Regions from separate parts of the Microbacterium sp. Ru50 genome, predicted to be linked through region 2. Evidence: predicted binding sites of a transcription regulator. Region 2 holds the regulator's gene; the other holds the start of a gene.
The links. Region 2 encodes HspR, which represses chaperone genes until heat shock. Its sites were predicted from a motif close to AAGTTGAGTCNNNNNGACTCAACTT; they were not measured.
Positions count from the first base shown of each region.

Region 1: the regulator HspR is predicted to act here: its motif matches at 5,411-5,435, upstream of C3481_RS06095 (Hsp20/alpha crystallin family protein).

Region 1 covers NZ_PQSV01000001.1:1,265,372-1,273,688, forward strand. Annotated here, with positions in the region: gene C3481_RS06070 (sodium:calcium antiporter) at 1-117, shown strand, start outside; gene C3481_RS06075 (hypothetical protein) at 215-547, opposite strand; gene C3481_RS06080 (DUF2207 domain-containing protein) at 834-2,633, opposite strand; gene C3481_RS06085 (MarR family winged helix-turn-helix transcriptional regulator) at 2,669-3,100, shown strand; gene C3481_RS06090 (HNH endonuclease signature motif containing protein) at 3,288-4,724, shown strand; gene C3481_RS06095 (Hsp20/alpha crystallin family protein) at 4,946-5,371, opposite strand; gene C3481_RS06100 (L-serine ammonia-lyase) at 5,522-6,934, opposite strand; gene C3481_RS06105 (FUSC family protein) at 7,024-8,094, shown strand; gene C3481_RS06110 (FAD-binding protein) at 8,104-8,317, opposite strand, start outside.
Region 2 covers NZ_PQSV01000001.1:1,653,756-1,662,072, reverse strand. Annotated here, with positions in the region: gene C3481_RS07810 (MFS transporter) at 1-301, opposite strand, end outside; gene C3481_RS07805 (response regulator transcription factor) at 411-1,130, opposite strand; gene dnaK (molecular chaperone DnaK) at 1,461-3,329, shown strand; gene C3481_RS07795 (nucleotide exchange factor GrpE) at 3,332-3,958, shown strand; gene C3481_RS07790 (DnaJ C-terminal domain-containing protein) at 3,970-4,974, shown strand; gene C3481_RS07785 (heat shock protein transcriptional repressor HspR) at 5,067-5,516, shown strand; gene C3481_RS07780 (hypothetical protein) at 5,689-6,573, shown strand; gene C3481_RS07775 (hypothetical protein) at 6,659-7,252, opposite strand; gene C3481_RS07770 (glycosyltransferase) at 7,510-8,317, shown strand, end outside.

The DNA.
Region 1 (8,317 bases), 390 kb from region 2:
GTCGTCGGACTCATCTTCCGGCCCGCAAAGCGCGTGGCCGGGATGGGCGTCGATTCACTGGTCGTGCTCGTCCTCTACGCTGCCGGGGTGGCAGGGCTCTTCGCCGTCGCGGGGTGATCCGGCCGCAGGGTGAGCCCGCAGCCGCAGGGTGAGCCCGCAGCCGCAGGGTGAGCCCGCAGACGCAGGGTGAGCCCGCAGCCTCGGGGTGTGCGGGTCAGACCTCGTCCGAGCGTGGCGACCGCACCGACCATCCGACCCGCCGCAGGGCATCGGCCAGTCGTGCGGCCTCGGTCGCCGCGACATCCCATGACACGTCCGAGCACACGTCGACCGCCAGCGGGGGCGGGTCGGCGAACCTGGGGATCTGCACCTCGGCCCACACATCCCGCCCCAGTCCCACGCGCGGGAACGCGGTGCCTGCGTTCTCGATGACGCCATCCGACACGAAAGCGATCGTCTCGAGAGCGTCCGGCTTCGCGATCGGCAGGTCGACGACGAGCGTGACCACGAAGGGTCCGCTGGCGGTGTCTCGGCCGTGGGCGTGCACGCGCTCATCCTGACAGACCCACGGCACTGCGAAGGCCGAAAACCGGATGCCGCCGAGGTGGCGCCTCGGCGTTTCCGATGATTACGAAGAGATAACGGAAAACCCTTGCTCGTCGTTACCTCGTCGTTATAGAGTGCTCGCACGGTAGCTGTTTTGCTGTGGCAGCCACCGGCATGTGATTGCAGGAAACTCTTGGTGCAAAGGGACGAGGGCCCGACCGAATGCCTCTTCGGTCGGGCCCTCAACTGCGTCCGTGGGTCGCGCGCCGGCCGCGGATGACGAGCGCTCAGGCGCCGCCGCCACCACCTCCGCCGCCTCCCCCGCCGGCCGATCCGCCGCCGCTGGAGCCACCCGACGTCGACGACGACGAGGACGCGGCCGACGAGAGCGTGCCGATGCCCGCGGAGAAGGACGAGGCGTCGAAGGCACCCGAGCCGGAGTACCAGATCGGCGCACTCACACCCGCTGCGGCGTAGGCCGCCGTCAGGTGCTCGGCCCACTCCTTCTCGCGGCCGAACAGCACGGCGTACGGCAGCAGACGCTCGTAGATCCGCAGGACCTCGCGGGGGTCGTCCGTCGCGACCGGTTCGCGCTCGGCGCCCGTCGGCGACTGCAGCATCCGGATGCGGTCGGCCTCGGCCCACCGGATGAAGAGGTCGAGCCCGAGCAGGTGATCACGGACCTCCGCGCCCGCGGCCGACAACGGATCGCCGGCGACCGCGAACACGACCACGATGAACGACGCCCCCGCCAGCACGATGCCGATGATGGGCAGCGCCGGGTGGACGTATGCGTTCAGCGCGAGCGCCCCGAACAGGATCACCAGTCCCGCCGCGATCGCCCAGGCGGCGACGGGCCAGCCGCGCACTCCCCTCGGCACCGGCTTGTACATGTCGCGCCCGCGGAGGCTGTCCTTCGCCATCTTCAGCGCCCGCTGGGACTCGGACGACAGCCGCGTGTCGGAGGTCCCGAAACGGTAGACCTCACCGCGTCGGTGATTCGGGAACATGCCGCGCAGGAGTCTGCGCCCGTTCTCGTCGGCGGCCCGGGGATCGACGAGCTCCGCCTGCAGCTTCGCGCGCCCCCAGCGGCGGTGGCCGTCGTCGACGATGCGGATGGAACCGAGGAGCGCGAGCTCAAGGATCTCGGCCGGAATCGCCTTCGAGGTCTTCTGCAGCAGCACCGCCGCATCGAGTGCGTCGATGCGGCGCGGCGGTGCATACTCCGCGATGACCGTCGGACGCCCCGGATCGTCGCGGAGGTACCGGCGGCGGTTCCGCAGCGCCCAGCCGGTGGCACCGGCGAGGAGCACCGCTGCCCCGGACTGAAGCCACCCCAGAGGCGAAGCCAGGAACCCGGTGTCGTATACCTCGAACGCGCCCTCGTCGAACCCGACGGCGAAGCTGAGCGTCTCGTGCGGTGCGAGGTCGGTCGCCGAGGCGGTGATCGCGGTTCCGTCCGGTGAGGCGATGATCTCGGGACACGGAGTCGTGCTGTCCTGCTCGCCGATGTAGCAGGCCTGACGCCCCGCGAGCGAGGCCGCAAGGCCGGGATCGATGTGCAGCGTCGCGGTCACCTGACGGAACGGCTGATTCCAGTCGATGCCGTTGACGTCCCAGTAGAACTCCAGCCCGGTGTCCGCGAAGTCCCACACGACGTTTTCGAGGTCGTAGGTGAAGACGAAGGTGTTCCGCCCGTGCAGGTACCCGGGCTCGCGCGTCAGGATGCCGAGCGTGCCGTCCTCGCTGTCGGTGTCGACGGGACGGGCCTGCCCGTTCTCGTCGGTGACGGAGATGAGCCGCGGATGCAGCGGCTGCCCGTTGTACGTCTCGGGCAGAAGACGGCGCATGCCGCGGTTCTGATCCGACTCGGGGAACTCGGCGACGAAGGTCTCGACGACCCGCATCCGCGCCGTGCCGTCCTCGTCGCGGGTGAGGGTGTAATCGACGGAAAGCGAATCGAAGACGAACGCGTCGACATCGGCGGATTCGTCTTCGGATGCCGCGGCGGGGGCCGTCAGTCCGAAAAGGCCTGTGATCAGCATGAGGACCACGACCGCGAGTGCCGCCCGGGTGCGACGCATCATGCCGACCAGCTTAGGCGGGCAGTAAAGTTGTCGCCATGAGCGATCGTCGTCGTGCCGTGGCAGCGTGGGAGAGCCTGTTCCGCGCGCAGCACGAGATCTTCGACGACATCAGCAACGACTTCGCCGGCGATGAGCTCACGCAAGCCGAGTACGACGTCCTTCTCACGGTCGTGCGCGGCACCGGTCATCGGGCGCGGCTGCGCGATGTCACGGCCAACATGCTCATCAGCCAGCCGAGCGTGTCGCGCCTGGTCGACCGGATGGTCTCGCGCGGCCTCATCACCAAGTGCGGTGACCCCACCGACGGTCGCGGCGCGATGCTCACCGCGACCCCGGAGGGCGTCTCAGCCTTCCGCCGGCTCGCTGCGGCCCACGGTCGCTCCATCGCCGAGCGGATGTCGATGCTGTCGACCGAGGAGCTGGAGCAGCTCGAGCAGCTGACGACGAAGCTGCGCCGCCTGCCCTGACGCCCGGCGGAGCGGTCGGGCGGCGTCCCGCGGTGTCGTGGGGCGTCGTGCGGCGTCGTGGGGCGTCACGCGGTGTCGTGGGGCGTCGTGCGGTGTCGATTCCTCCCCAGGCGGGACGGTGACCCGACATTCTTTGACCGAACATAGGTCCGACTCACATGTCGTACCTTGCTGGCATCATGGGAACATGACAGCGAATGGCGTGGGTGGCGAAGTGGGACGCGAGGCCCCCACACCGTCGCAGGCGCTCGCTCTCTCGCGGTACGCGGAGGCGCTCGACCTCTCTCACGCCGCTGACATCGCCCGCACTCGGGCGCTGGCCGATCTGGGCCACGCCGCCCTGCACAACGCGCGCCGCGACGGCGTGCGCGGCATGGCGTCGGATATGGAGCTGCGGTCGGTGGCAGCCGAAGCGGCCGGGATGGCCCGGCTGACCGACCGCCGGCTGCAGGGTGAGATCGACCACGCGATGACGGTCATCGACGACTACCCCACTGTGTTCGACGCGTGGGTGCAGCGGCGGATCGAATGCGGACACGTGGATCTGGTGGTGCGCGTCGGCGCGGGGGTGCCGGCTGCGATGCGGGATTCGTTCGCGGAGGCCGCGATCGGGGTGTGTGAGCGGGATGTGCCCTCCCGCGTGCGGGGTGCGCTGGAGACCCTGGCAGCCCGGTTGCATACGCAGACGTTCACAGAGCGGCACAAGACCGCGGTCGCGGAACGGTGCGTGCGCGTGTTCCACGGAACCGACGGAATGTCGAACCTCGTCGCCAGTCTGCCCACGGTGATCGCGGCGGGGATGCTCGACCGGCTCACGCAGATGGGACAGTCGGTGAAGGACGCCCGGGTCGCGGGCACTGGCGGTGCCGGGGCGGGCGGGGCGGATGCCGCTGGCCGGGGCGCCGGCGCGGATGCCGGGGAGAGTTCGGCGGCGGATGCCGCAGAAGCGGGCGAGCCCGCCGATACCCGGACGATGGACCAGCTGCGCGCGGACATCCTGGGCGACCTCGTTCTCGGCGGCGCGCCCGTGGTCGACCCGACCTACGGGACCGACCGGGCCGGTGGGCTGGGGGCGATCCGGGCACGCGTGCAAGTCGCCGTCGCCGCGGGGACACTGATGGGCAAGGACGAGAACCCCGCCGAAGCCGTCGGGGCCGGGCTCGTCGATGCCGACACCGTCCGACGACTCGCCGGGCAGGTCAGCGAATGGGACCGGCTCTTCATCGACCCGGTCATCCGCACACCGGTCGAGATCGACACCTATCGGCCCACCGCATCGATGAAGAAACTCCTGATGGTGCGGGACCAGCACTGCCGGTTCCCCGGATGCCGGCGCGCCGCGATCCGGTGCGAGATCGACCACACGATCGATTACGCCCTTGGCGGCCACACCCACATCTTCAACCTCGCCCACCTCTGCCAAAGACACCACTCGATGAAGCAGTTCACCAAGTGGGAGGTCAGACAGATCGGAGGCGGGGTTCTCGAATGGACCTCACCCCTCGGCAGGACCTACCGCGAAGACGTCCCCATACCGGCCGTCTGCTTCGCCATCGACACCGCGAGCCCGCCACGGGATGCCGGAAGCGGCGGGCCACCGACGGACGAACCTCCACCGTTCTGAGTTCGGGGCGTGTGTCCGCGCACGTTCCGAGGCCGGGCACGACGGACTCGCGCGCCTTTGGTCACCGGTGACGCATCTCCTCAGCCGCGACGCATCGGCGCATCCGCGCATCCGCGCATCCGCGCATCCGCGACGCATTCGGCACCGACCCGCACGCGACGGGCGGCCGCCGCCCCCGAGGGAGCTGCGGCCGCCCGTCGTGCGAACGCGGATTTGCGCGATCAGTTCTCGATCGGCACCACCGGCGCGGCTGCGTCGGTCGTGACCTCGACCTTGCGCGGCTTGGCCTTCTCGCTGACCGGGATGGTCACGGTCAGGACGCCGTTGTTGTAGGTCGCGGCGATGCCTTCCGTGTCGACGCCCTGGCCGAGGTTCAGCTGGCGCAGGAAGCTCGCGGCTTCACGCTCGCGCGTGATCCACTTCACTCCGTCGCCGCTGGTGAGCGTGCGCTCGGCGCGGATCGTCAGCAGCTGGCCGTCGACGTCGATGTCGACCGAGCCCGGGTCGATGCCCGGCAGGTCGGCGGTCATCACGTAGTGGTCGCCGTCACGGTAGAGGTCCATCGGCATGCGACGGGGGCCGCGGCGCGTGTCGAAGAGGCTCGAGGCAATGCGGTCGAGGTCGCGGAACGGGTCGTAAGTAGCCATCGATCTTTCCCTTCTCTGATGCTTCATGTTGAGATCTGGAAGTTGAGCCCTGTCGGCTCAACTGCATTCAGATTAGCACTCTCCCCCATCGAGTGCCAAGGGTTCTCGCACGGCGAACAGCGCCCCGGAGACGGGGCGCGGAAGGGCCTCTCAGCACTCGACGACGTTGACGGCGAGCCCGCCCTCGCTCGTCTCCTTGTACTTGTGTGACATGTCGATCCCCGTCTGCCGCATCGTCTCGACGACGGCATCCAGCGAGACGTAGTGCTGCCCGTCGCCCCGCAGCGCGAGGCGCGCAGCGGTGACCGCCGTCGACGCGGCGATCGCGTTGCGTTCGATGCACGGGATCTGCACGAGACCGCCGACCGGGTCGCACGTGAGCCCGAGGTGGTGCTCCATCGCGATCTCCGCCGCGTTCTCGATCTGCGCGTTGCTGCCACCCATGACCGCCGTCAGGCCCCCGGCCGCCATCGCGCACGCGGACCCGACCTCGGCCTGACACCCGCCCTCCGCACCCGAGATCGAGGCGTTGGCCTTGAAGAGCGAGCCGAGCGCCGTCGCGGTCAACAGGAACCGCCGAATCCCGCGCCGACGGTCGAGATCCTCCGAGGCCAGGCGCGACTCCGCCGCGAACCGCCACCAGTACATCGCCACCGCGGGAACAATCCCCGCGGCCCCGTTGGTGGGCGCGGTGACGACGCGTCCGCCCGACGCGTTCTCCTCGTTGACGGCGAGCGCGAACGCACCCAGCCACTCCCCCGGGAGCTCCCGCCCACCCGCGGCTTCGGCCGCCTCGAGCTGCGCACGCATCGCGCCCGCGCGCCGCCGCACGCGCAGCATCCCGGGCAACGTGCCCTCGGCACGCAAGCCCGCATCGACGCACCCCGACATCGCATCCCAGATCGCGTCGAGCCCCGCGGCGACCTCAGCCTCGGGACGAAGCACCTCCTCGTTGCGGCGCGCGAGCCCGGCGATGCTCACCCCGTCGCGCTCGCACAGCTCGAGCAGCTCGGCCGCCGTGCTGAACCGGTACGGCCACGCGACATCGCTGCTCGGTCCGCCTCCCGCTCCCCGCGGAGCGGCGTCTGCCCCCGCCCGGCGGATGAAGCCACCCCCGACCGAGAGATACGTGTCCGACGCGACGAGATGGCCGGCGGCATCCCACGCGCTCAGCGTCATCGCGTTCGGATGCTCCGGCAGTCGCGTCCGCGGCTCGAAGGTCACATCGCCTCGCGAGAACGGCACCGGATGCCGGCCTGCGAGCAGCAGAGGTGAGCCGTCCGTCCAGCTCGTCCACGCCGCGCGGACCGCATCGGGATCGACCGTCTCGGGCGCGTGGCCCTGCAACCCCGCGACCACCGCGTCGGGAGTGCCGTGCCCGATGCCGGTCGCTCCGAGCGACCCGTACAGCACGCAACCGACGCGCACGACCTCGGGCAGCCTGCCGGCGGCCTCGAGCCCGACGGCGAAAGCTCGGGCGGCGCGCAACGGGCCGACCGTGTGGGAGCTCGAGGGTCCTACACCGATGGAGAACAGCTCGAACGCCGAGACGTAAGCGCTCACACCTCCAGGCTACGCCAGCATCTGCCGTACGCACCGGGCGACGTCAAGGGCCTGCCGACGGATACGCCACGCGCCTATCGTCGCGACCGATGACCACCCCATCCCACCCCCGTCTGGCATCGCTCAAGGCAGCCGCGCGCACCGCGGGTGGCGAGGCCTTCGCGGTCTCGCGCCTTCTGCTCGCCGGCAAGGCGGCCCTCGCCGCCGCGATCGCCTGGTACCTCGCGCCGTATGTGCCGTTCGCGCACGACGAGTACTCCTACTACGCGCCGCTCGGCGTTCTCGTGAGCATGTACCCGACGATCGCCGACTCCGCCAAGGCGGGCCTGCAAGCGCTGGGAGGCCTGGCCATCGGCATCGCGATCGGCCTCGCGGGACTGTGGATCGTCTCCGGACCCAGCCCGCGGATCATCGGCGTGGCGATCGTCGTCGCCGCGGGCGTCGCCGTCGGCGGCATCCGAGCTCTCGGCACCGGCCGAGACTGGATCGCCATCGCGGCGCTGTTCGTTCTGCTGCTGGGCGCGAACGACGCCGGCGGCTTCTCGGTGTCGTACCTCGTGACGATGGCGTTCGGCGTGCTCATCGGGGTGGCCGTCAACCTCGCGCTCGTCCCACCCCTGTACCTCCGGCGGGCCTCCACCCGCCTGTCGCAGCTGCGCGACGCGGTCTCGGACCGGCTCGAGATGCTGGCGACCTCGGTCGCCGCCAGCGAACCCGCCGATTCGGCGGGCCAGCGCTACCTCGGAGAGATCCTCGACGCCGTCTCGGCCGACGTGCGCGAGGCCGCCCGCAGCCGCAAAGCCCATCCGCTCGCTCGGCGCCGCCGCGGCATCGAGGCCGAGAACGACCGTCGCTTGAGAGCGCTCGAGAACACTGTGCGCCAGACGATCGAGCTCGGCGACGGCATCGACGGCCTCCCCCTCACCCCCGACGCCGCGCCGCTGCGCGCCGAGCTCGCCGAGGCCGTACGGGCCACAGCGCGAGCCGTCGCACGACCTCTGGGCGACCCGGCGACGGCAGCCACGGTCGAGGATGCCGAGAAGGCGCTCGCCCGCGTCGTCGCAACGGTGCCCGCGGACGGCGATGGTCGCATCTCGCCGTGGACGCGCACCGCCGTCGATCTCAGCCGGATCATCGAGGCATCCCGCCCGTTCTCGTGAACCGGTGAATCAGCGAGCGGCGATGCCCAGCACCCGCTCGAGGTACGGACCCGAGAACTTACCGGTCGGGTCGACACGCGCCACGAGCTCGCGGAAATCAGCGAGACGCGGGAGCGAATCGCCGATGGGCATCGAGAAGACCTTGCCCCAGTGCGGCCGGGGGTCGAACGGAGCGAGCACGCGCTCCACATTCGCGATCGCCTCGCGGACCGCATCCGGTTCG
Region 2 (8,317 bases):
TCACCGGGTCGGTGTCGGGCAGCGCTGCGATGTCGGCGGGGAGGAACGAATCCGAGACGAGGAACAGCGACGCGAAGACGAATGTGAGGATGACGGAGTTGAAGGGCTGCGTCGCCCAGTCCCAGAGCGCCCACGACACGACGGCCTTGCGGGGGATCGGCTGCTCGTCGACGTCGCGGGTCCGCATGGCGGCGATGCGCCCGAGGGCCTGCGTGTCGGCGGCCGTCGGAGGCGCCGGCACGCCGGGATCGGATGCCTGCGGGGAGCGGCCCGCGCCGGGTGGGTCGGTCTCGGGTGACATGCCGGGCACGCTACGACCTCTCCGTGAACACTCGGTGCCGCCGGTCGGCGGCGCGTCGCGTCATCGCGACGGGGTCAGCGTATCCGTTGCCGGGCGGGGAGCGTGCTTTTCAGTCGCGACGCGCGAACCGGTAGCCGATGCCGCGCACCGTCTCGATCCAGCGGCCCGTACGGCCGTCGTCGCCGAGCTTGCGCCGCAGGTTCATCAGGTGGACCTCGACCGCGTGGAGATCATGTCCGCTGACGTGTTCGCCGTGGGCGCCGCTCTGCCGGCGCAGCATGAGCGCGATCCACGCCTTCTCGATGACGTCGCCGGGGCGCTGCATGAGCGCCTGCAGGACGTCGAACTCGGAGCGTGTGAGATCCAGCGACCGGCCGTCGAGCTCGACGCGGCGCGAGCCGGGGCTCAGCCGCAGCCCGCCGGCTTCGAGCCACGCCCCCGGCGCCGCCTCGCCGGGCTGGAGGGCGCGGGGGCGGCGCATCAGGGCGTCGATCCGGGCGCGCAGCTCGTAGGGGCGCCAGGGTTTGATGACGTAGTCGTCGGCACCGCTGCGGAACCCCTCGACCGTCGCGGTCTCGTCGTCGACGGCGCTGATGATCAGCACGTACCCGTCGTGGAACGCCCGGATGCGGCGGACGGCCTCGAACCCGTCGATCCCGTCGAGCTTGACGTCGACGGTCGTGAGGTCGGGGCGCAGCAAGCGCACCGCGTCGACGCCGGCCGGGCCGTCGGGGAAAGCATGCACGGCGAAGCCGTGCTGTTCGAGGGTCTGGGTCAGCAGGTGACGGAGGTCGTCGTCATCCTCGATGACGACAGCGCTGCGAGTCATGAGCGCCTCCGTGCGCGCGGGAACGCTCGGCGACCGCCCATCGCGGGCTCTATGTCGACGAGAGGCGAGTTCGGGTTCACGCTTCTTGTCATGGGTGGACTCAACATATAGCGCCCCCCTGGGAGGATTCGATGATGCCGCCTCAGGGTTACTCAGCTTTTCCTCAGGCCATTGTCATGCGGCTGACGCTGCTTATCGCCGAACTTGATACGACCAGACTCAAGTTCTCTTGACAGGGTTTTCCGGCGCGAGTACAGTTGAGTCATCGCGGCTCAGGTTGGGCCGCCGCAGACTTCCGATCCATTCGAACCGCAAGTAAGGAGACAACTCATGGCACGTGCAGTGGGTATCGACCTGGGCACGACGAACTCCGTCGTGGCCGTCCTCGAGGGCGGCGAGCCCAAGGTCATCGCCAACGCCGAAGGGCTCCGTACGACCCCCTCGGTCGTCGCGTTCACCAAGGACGGCGAGGTCCTCGTCGGTGAGACCGCCAAGCGGCAGGCCGTTACCAACGTCGACCGCACGCTGACCTCGGTCAAGCGCCACATGGGCACCGACTGGAAGACCCAGTCGATCGACGGCAAGGCGTACACGCCGCAGGAGATCTCGGCCCGTATCCTCCAGAAGCTCAAGCGCGACGCCGAGCAGTACCTGGGCGACACGGTGACGGACGCCGTCATCACCGTCCCTGCGTACTTCAACGACGCCGAGCGCCAGGCCACCAAGGAGGCCGGCGAGATCGCGGGTCTCAACGTCCTGCGCATCATCAACGAGCCGACGGCCGCCGCGCTCGCCTACGGTCTCGACAAGGGCAAGGAGGACGAGCTCATCCTCGTCTTCGACCTCGGTGGTGGAACCTTCGACGTCTCGCTGCTCGAGGTGGGCAAGGACGACGACTTCTCGACCATCCAGGTGCGCGCCACCGCCGGTGACAACCGCCTCGGTGGTGACGACTGGGACCAGCGCATCGTCGAGTACCTGATCAAGCAGTTCAAGGACACGACCGGCGTCGACGTCTCCGGCGACAAGATCGCGCTGCAGCGCCTCAAGGAGGCCGCTGAGCAGGCGAAGAAGGAGCTCTCGAGCTCGCAGTCGACCTCGATCAACCTGCCCTACCTCTCGCTCACCGACTCGGGCCCCGTCTCGCTGTCCGAGACGCTGTCGCGCGCGAAGTTCGAGGACCTCACCAAGGACCTGCTCGACCGCACGAAGAAGCCGTTCGAGGACGTCATCCGCGAGGCCGGCATCAAGGTCGGCGACATCGACCACGTCGTGCTCGTGGGTGGTTCCACCCGCATGCCCGCCGTGTCGGAGCTGGTGAAGAAGGAAGCCGGCAAGGAGCCCAACAAGGGTGTGAACCCGGACGAGGTCGTCGCCGTCGGCGCCGCCCTGCAGGCCGGCGTCCTCAAGGGCGAGCGCAAGGACGTCCTCCTCATCGACGTGACCCCCCTGAGCCTCGGCATCGAGACCAAGGGCGGCATCATGACGAAGCTCATCGAGCGCAACACCGCCATCCCCACCAAGCGCAGCGAGACCTTCACGACCGCCGACGACAACCAGCCGTCGGTCGCCATCCAGGTCTTCCAGGGCGAGCGCGACTTCACCCGCGACAACAAGCCGCTCGGCACGTTCGAGCTCACGGGCATCGCACCGGCGCCCCGCGGCATCCCGCAGGTCGAGGTCACCTTCGACATCGACGCGAACGGCATCGTTCACGTCTCGGCGAAGGACAAGGGCACCGGCAAGGAGCAGTCGATGACGATCACCGGCGGCTCGTCGCTGCCGAAGGACGACATCGAGCGCATGGTGCGCGAGGCCGAGGAGCACGCGGCAGAGGACAAGAAGCGCCGCGAGGCCGCCGAGGTCCGCAACCAGGCCGAGACCCTGTCGTACTCGATCGAGAAGCTGATCGCCGACAACGCCGACAAGCTCCCCGAGGACGTCAAGACCGAGGTCCAGGGCGACGTCGACGCGCTGAAGACCGCGCTCGCTGGCGACGACGACGAGGCCGTGAAGACCGCGTTCGAGAAGCTCAACGCATCGCAGGGCAAGCTTGGCGAGGCCATCTACGCGCAGGGTCAGGCCGACCAGGCGCCGGGAGCCCCGACCGACGCTCCGACCGGTGACACCGGTGCGGCGGCATCCGATGAGGACGTCGTCGACGCCGAAGTCGTCGAAGACGAGGACGAGAAGAAGTAATCATGACCGACAAGGACTTCGAAGAGCCGCACGGCGATGACGAGGTCCTCGGCGAGGAGGGGTCGGACGCCCAGGCGTCCGGCCCCGACGCGCACGAGGCCTCCGGAGCATCGGATGCCGCCGACGCCGCGGCTGCGGACGACGAACTGACCATCGACGACATCCTCGGAGCGACGCAGTCCGACGAGGCGGCCGTCGCCGAGGCGCCGGCCGAGGAGCACGACCTGCTACTCGACCTCAAGCGCGTGCAGGCCGAGTACGCCAACTACCGTCGGCGTACCGAGGACCAGCGCGAGGCCGAGATCGAGCGCGCCAAGGGGTCGGTCGCCAAGGGGCTGCTGCCCGTGCTCGACGACCTCGACCGTGCCGACAAACACGGTGACCTCGTCGAGGGATCGCCGCTCGCGGTGATCGCGGACAAGCTCCGCGGGGTCGTGGCGCGCTTGGGTGTCGAGTCCTACGGCGCCGCCGGCGACGCCTTCGACCCGCAGCAGCACGAGGCGATCTTCCAGGCGCCCACCCCGGGCACGGCCGAGCCGACGATCCTCGAGGTCGTCGAGGTCGGCTACCGCCTCGGCAGCATCGAGCTGCGTCCGGCGAAGGTCGTCGTCGCCGTGCCGGCCGAATAGGAGGCAACGACATGGCCAGTCAGGACTGGTTCGACAAGGACTTCTACAAGGTGCTGGGCGTCTCCAAAGACGTCTCCGACAGCGACTTGAAGAAGACCTACCGCAAGCTCGCGCGCAAGTACCACCCCGACTCGACGCAGGGCGACCCCGCGGCCGAGGCGAAGTTCAAGGAGATCAGCGAGGCGTACTCCGTGCTCTCCGACAAGGAGCAGCGTGCCGAGTACGACCAGATCCGGGCGATGGGGTCGGGCAGCGCCCGCTTCACCGCGGGTGGCCAGGGCGCCGGTGGCTTCGAGGACGTCTTCAGCGCCTTCAACCAGGGTGCGCGGGGCGGCGCCGGAGCGCGCGGCGCCGACTTCGACGACATCTTCGCGATGTTCAACCAGCAGACCGGGCGGTCCAGTCGCTTCGGGTCGGGCGGCTTCGGCCGCTCGACCGGAGGATTCCAGGGCTTCGGCGGCCCGCAGCGCGGCGCCGACGTCACGGCGCGGACGACGCTTGACTTCGCCACGGCGGTTCGCGGCGACACCGTCACGCTCCAGGGCGAGGACGGCAAGCCGTTCAAGGTGAAGATCCCGGCCGGAGTCAAGGACGGGCAGAAGATCCGGCTGCGCGGTCGCGGGCGTCCCTCGCCCGATGGCGGAGAGCCGGGCGACATCGTCGTGAGCGTGACCGTCCGGCCGCATCCGGTGTTCACGCGCGACGGACTCAACCTCCGTGTCGTGGTGCCGGTGACCTTCACCGAGGCGGCCCTCGGCGCCACGATCGAGGTACCGACACTGGGCGGCGACCCCGTCAAGCTGCGGGTCGCGCCCGGCACCCCGTCGGGTCGCGTCCTGCGGGTCAAGGGGCGCGGCGTGAGCACGTCCAAAGGCACGGGCGACCTCCTGGCGGAGGTTCAAATCGCCGTTCCCGCCCATCTCGACGAGGAGGCCCGAGCGGCCCTCGAACGTTTCGCGGAGGTCGAGCCCCGCGAGAACCCCCGCGCCGACCTGATGAACAAGGCGCGCGGCTGATCCACCCGCTGCCCGCTCGCCGTCCCCGATCCCACGGAACGGGGGCGGCGGGCTGGACGGCGACACCCGCGACGCCCAGGAGGTGACCAACCATGGCTGAAGACGACATCGACGAGGACGCCCCGATCTTCGCGATCGCGGCCGCGGCGGAGCTCGCCGCCATGCACGCGCAGACCCTCCGGCAGTACGACCGGCTGGGCCTGGTGGTGCCGGGCCGCACGCAGGGCGGGTCGCGACGCTACTCCCTGCGGCACATCCGTCAGCTGCGGGAGGTGGCGCGGATGTCTGCGGAGGGCATCAGCCTCCCCGCCATCGCGCGCATCCTGGAGCTCGAGAACGAGGTCGCTGGGCTCCGCCGCGAGGTGCGCGACCTCGAGCAACGACTGCGCGACGAGATGCAGCAGCGTCCCGGTGCGCGGGTCTTCGCGGCCGGCGCCACCGGCGCGGTCGTGACCCTGCGTCACGGCGCGCGCGTGCGCCGGGCGACCGAGGTCGTGCTCTACCGCCGCCCCTCCGACCCGCCCGCGTCCCCGCAGTCGTAGCGACCCGACGCAAAGGGGCGTTATCCGGCGCGCGAACCGACCATTCGGGTCGGTTCGCGCGTGTGGCGGGGATGTGAGCAGGGGTCCTGCACAGGCGGGGCGACGGAGATCGGATGTCGAACGGGCTGGGGAGATCTCGGGGTGGGGTGCGGAGGGCCGCCAGCCTGGACGGGTGGCACGCACTCCTGCTGAGCTTCCCGAGGCGCTGCCGGGTGCCTTCACGGTCGGGACGGCGCGCGCGACCGGGGTGACGCGCGGCAGACTCCGTTCGGCCGACCTGGCCGCGCCCTTCCACGGCCTCCGCTCGCGTGCGCCCGTGACGGATGTGCGCGCGCTGGTGACCGCCTATCTGCCGAAACTGCGCCCGGGCGAGCACATCAGTCATGCCACGGCAGTGGCTCTCGTCGGCGGCTGGATCCCAGAGCGGCTGCGCGCGCAGGTGGATGTCGCGGCGCCGCGACCGCTCGGGCGTGCCCGTGGTGCCGGGGTGCGCGGGCACGAAGCCGCGGCGGCGAGTCCGTGGCGATTCGGACCCGTTCCGATCGCGCACCCGGCCGTCGCCTGGTGCCAATCGGCCGAGCTCATGGGCGAACGCGAGCTCGTCATCGCGGCAGACTCTCTCATGCGCAGGCATGATCCTGTCTTGTCGATCGAGCAGCTCCGTGGAGCGGTGGCGGGGTGGTCCGGTCGGCGCGGCGTACGCGCGCTCCGACTCGCGTACGAACGTTGTCGGGAACGCACCGACTCCGTTGCGGAGACGGAGCTGCGTCTCGACGCCGAAGACCTCGGATTGACCACGTTCGAGGTCAACGCGGTCATCTGCGATGAGGCCGGGCGCTTCGTGGCCTATGGCGACCTCGTCGACGTCGAGCGGCGCGTGCTGTTGGAGTACGACGGTCAGCAGCACCGGCTCGACGACGCGCAGTACGGCCGCGACGTCGACCGCCTCGACGACCTCGCTCGCCTCGGCTGGCGCGTCATCCGGGTGAACAGGACCCACCGCGGCGCGCGGCGGCGCGCCATTCTCCTCCGCGCACGCGAGGCGCTGGCCCGCTGACCCCGGCCCTCCGCGACTCTGCGCCCAACCGACGCGAAAGGTCGCTCCGGCCGGTGATCGACGACGCTTTGCGTCGGGTCGGCGATCAGGCGGGTGGGAGGCGGAGGGTGTTGGCCGACTCGTCGAGGGTCAGGTCGTCGACGACGCGGAGCGAGCGGGCGAGGTGATCGAGCTCGTCCAGAACCGTTCCCACGCGCTCGCGGTCGCTGCACACAGCCGAGAGCGTCACGAGATGCGTCCCGGTGTCCCACGTGTACGAGACGAACGGCGGCGTCCGCGGGTCGGGCGGCAGCGTCATCACGAGCTTCTCGCCCGCCCCGAGGTAGGGGGAGCGGAAGTCCTCGGTGTCGTCGTACTCCATCGGCATCATCGCCCGCGCGGTGCGTACCTGCGGCGTCGCTTCCTGCATCTGCGCGAGCACGACGACCAGCTCGGGGTCGGCCTTCCACATCCAGGCCCGTACGCGCCCGTTCGCGCGGCGCATGAGCATCGGCACGGCCTGGCTCGCAGCCCACGCCGCGAAGCGCCCGCCCGGGCGCGGCGCGGCGCCGATCGCGGCGTTCGCCTGGCTCAGCAGCATCCCGATGGCGCGCTTGCGGGCGCGGCGTCCGGAGAATCCGAATGATTCGGTGACGGGTACCCAGCGGGCGGGATCGGCATCGGCTTCGAGTCGGGCCATGACCACAGCCTAGGGATGCCGCCTGGGTGCTCGCCCCCGTCTGCCGCGCAGCCCGCGGCGCGGGCCCGTGCCGCCCGGTTTTCCCCAACGCCGCACCGCCTCCCGGAAGCCCCAAGACCGCTCGGGTAAGCTCAGGCCCGCCGCGTCGGCCACAGCCGGCGGCACTCCGCCGTACAGATTGGGCCTGACCCGTGACCGAATCCACGACGACCGAGGGTGTTCCCGCCGACAGTACGCGCGCGCCCCTGACCATCGTGATGGGCGCCGACACCTTCGCCCCCGACGTCAATGGCGCCGCCCGTTTCGCCGAGCGGCTCTCCGCCGGCCTGGCCGCCCGCGGTCACGACGTGCACGTCGTGACGCCGAGCGTGAAGCACTCGCAGTCGGGCATCTTCACCGAGAACATCGAGGGCGCCGACCTCACCGTCCACCGCCTGCCCGGGTGGCGCTGGTACCCGCACGACTGGCTGCGCTTCGTGCTGCCCTGGCGCTCGAAGCACTACGCACGGCGCGTGCTCGACTCGGTCAAGCCCGACGTGGTCCACAGCCAGTCGCACATCGTCATCGGGCGCGGACTCACGCGCGAGGCGCGCAAGCGCGGCATCCCCGTCGTCGCGACCAACCACGTCATGGCCGAGAACGTCATCGACTTCACGACGCTCCCGCCGTTCCTCGACAAGATCATCATCAAGCTCTGCTGGGACGACGCCAAGCGCACGTTCCTGATGTCGCGTGCCGTGACCACGCCGACGCGCAAGGCCGCGGAGTTCCTCGAGGACACGATCGACATCTCGGGCGTCATCCCGATCAGCTGCGGCATCGACAAGCGCAACTACACCCCCGACCTCACCCCGCGCGAGCACCGCCGCATCCTGTTCGTCGGGCGCCTCACGACCGAGAAGCACGTCGAGGTCACCCTGAAGGCCGTCGCCAAGCTCGCCCCCGAGCTCGACGTCCACTTCGACATCGTCGGCGGCGGCGACCAGCGCCGGAACCTCGAGCAGACCGCGCAGCAGCTCGGCATCAGCGACCGCGTCACGTTCTATGGGCGTACCGACGAGGCCG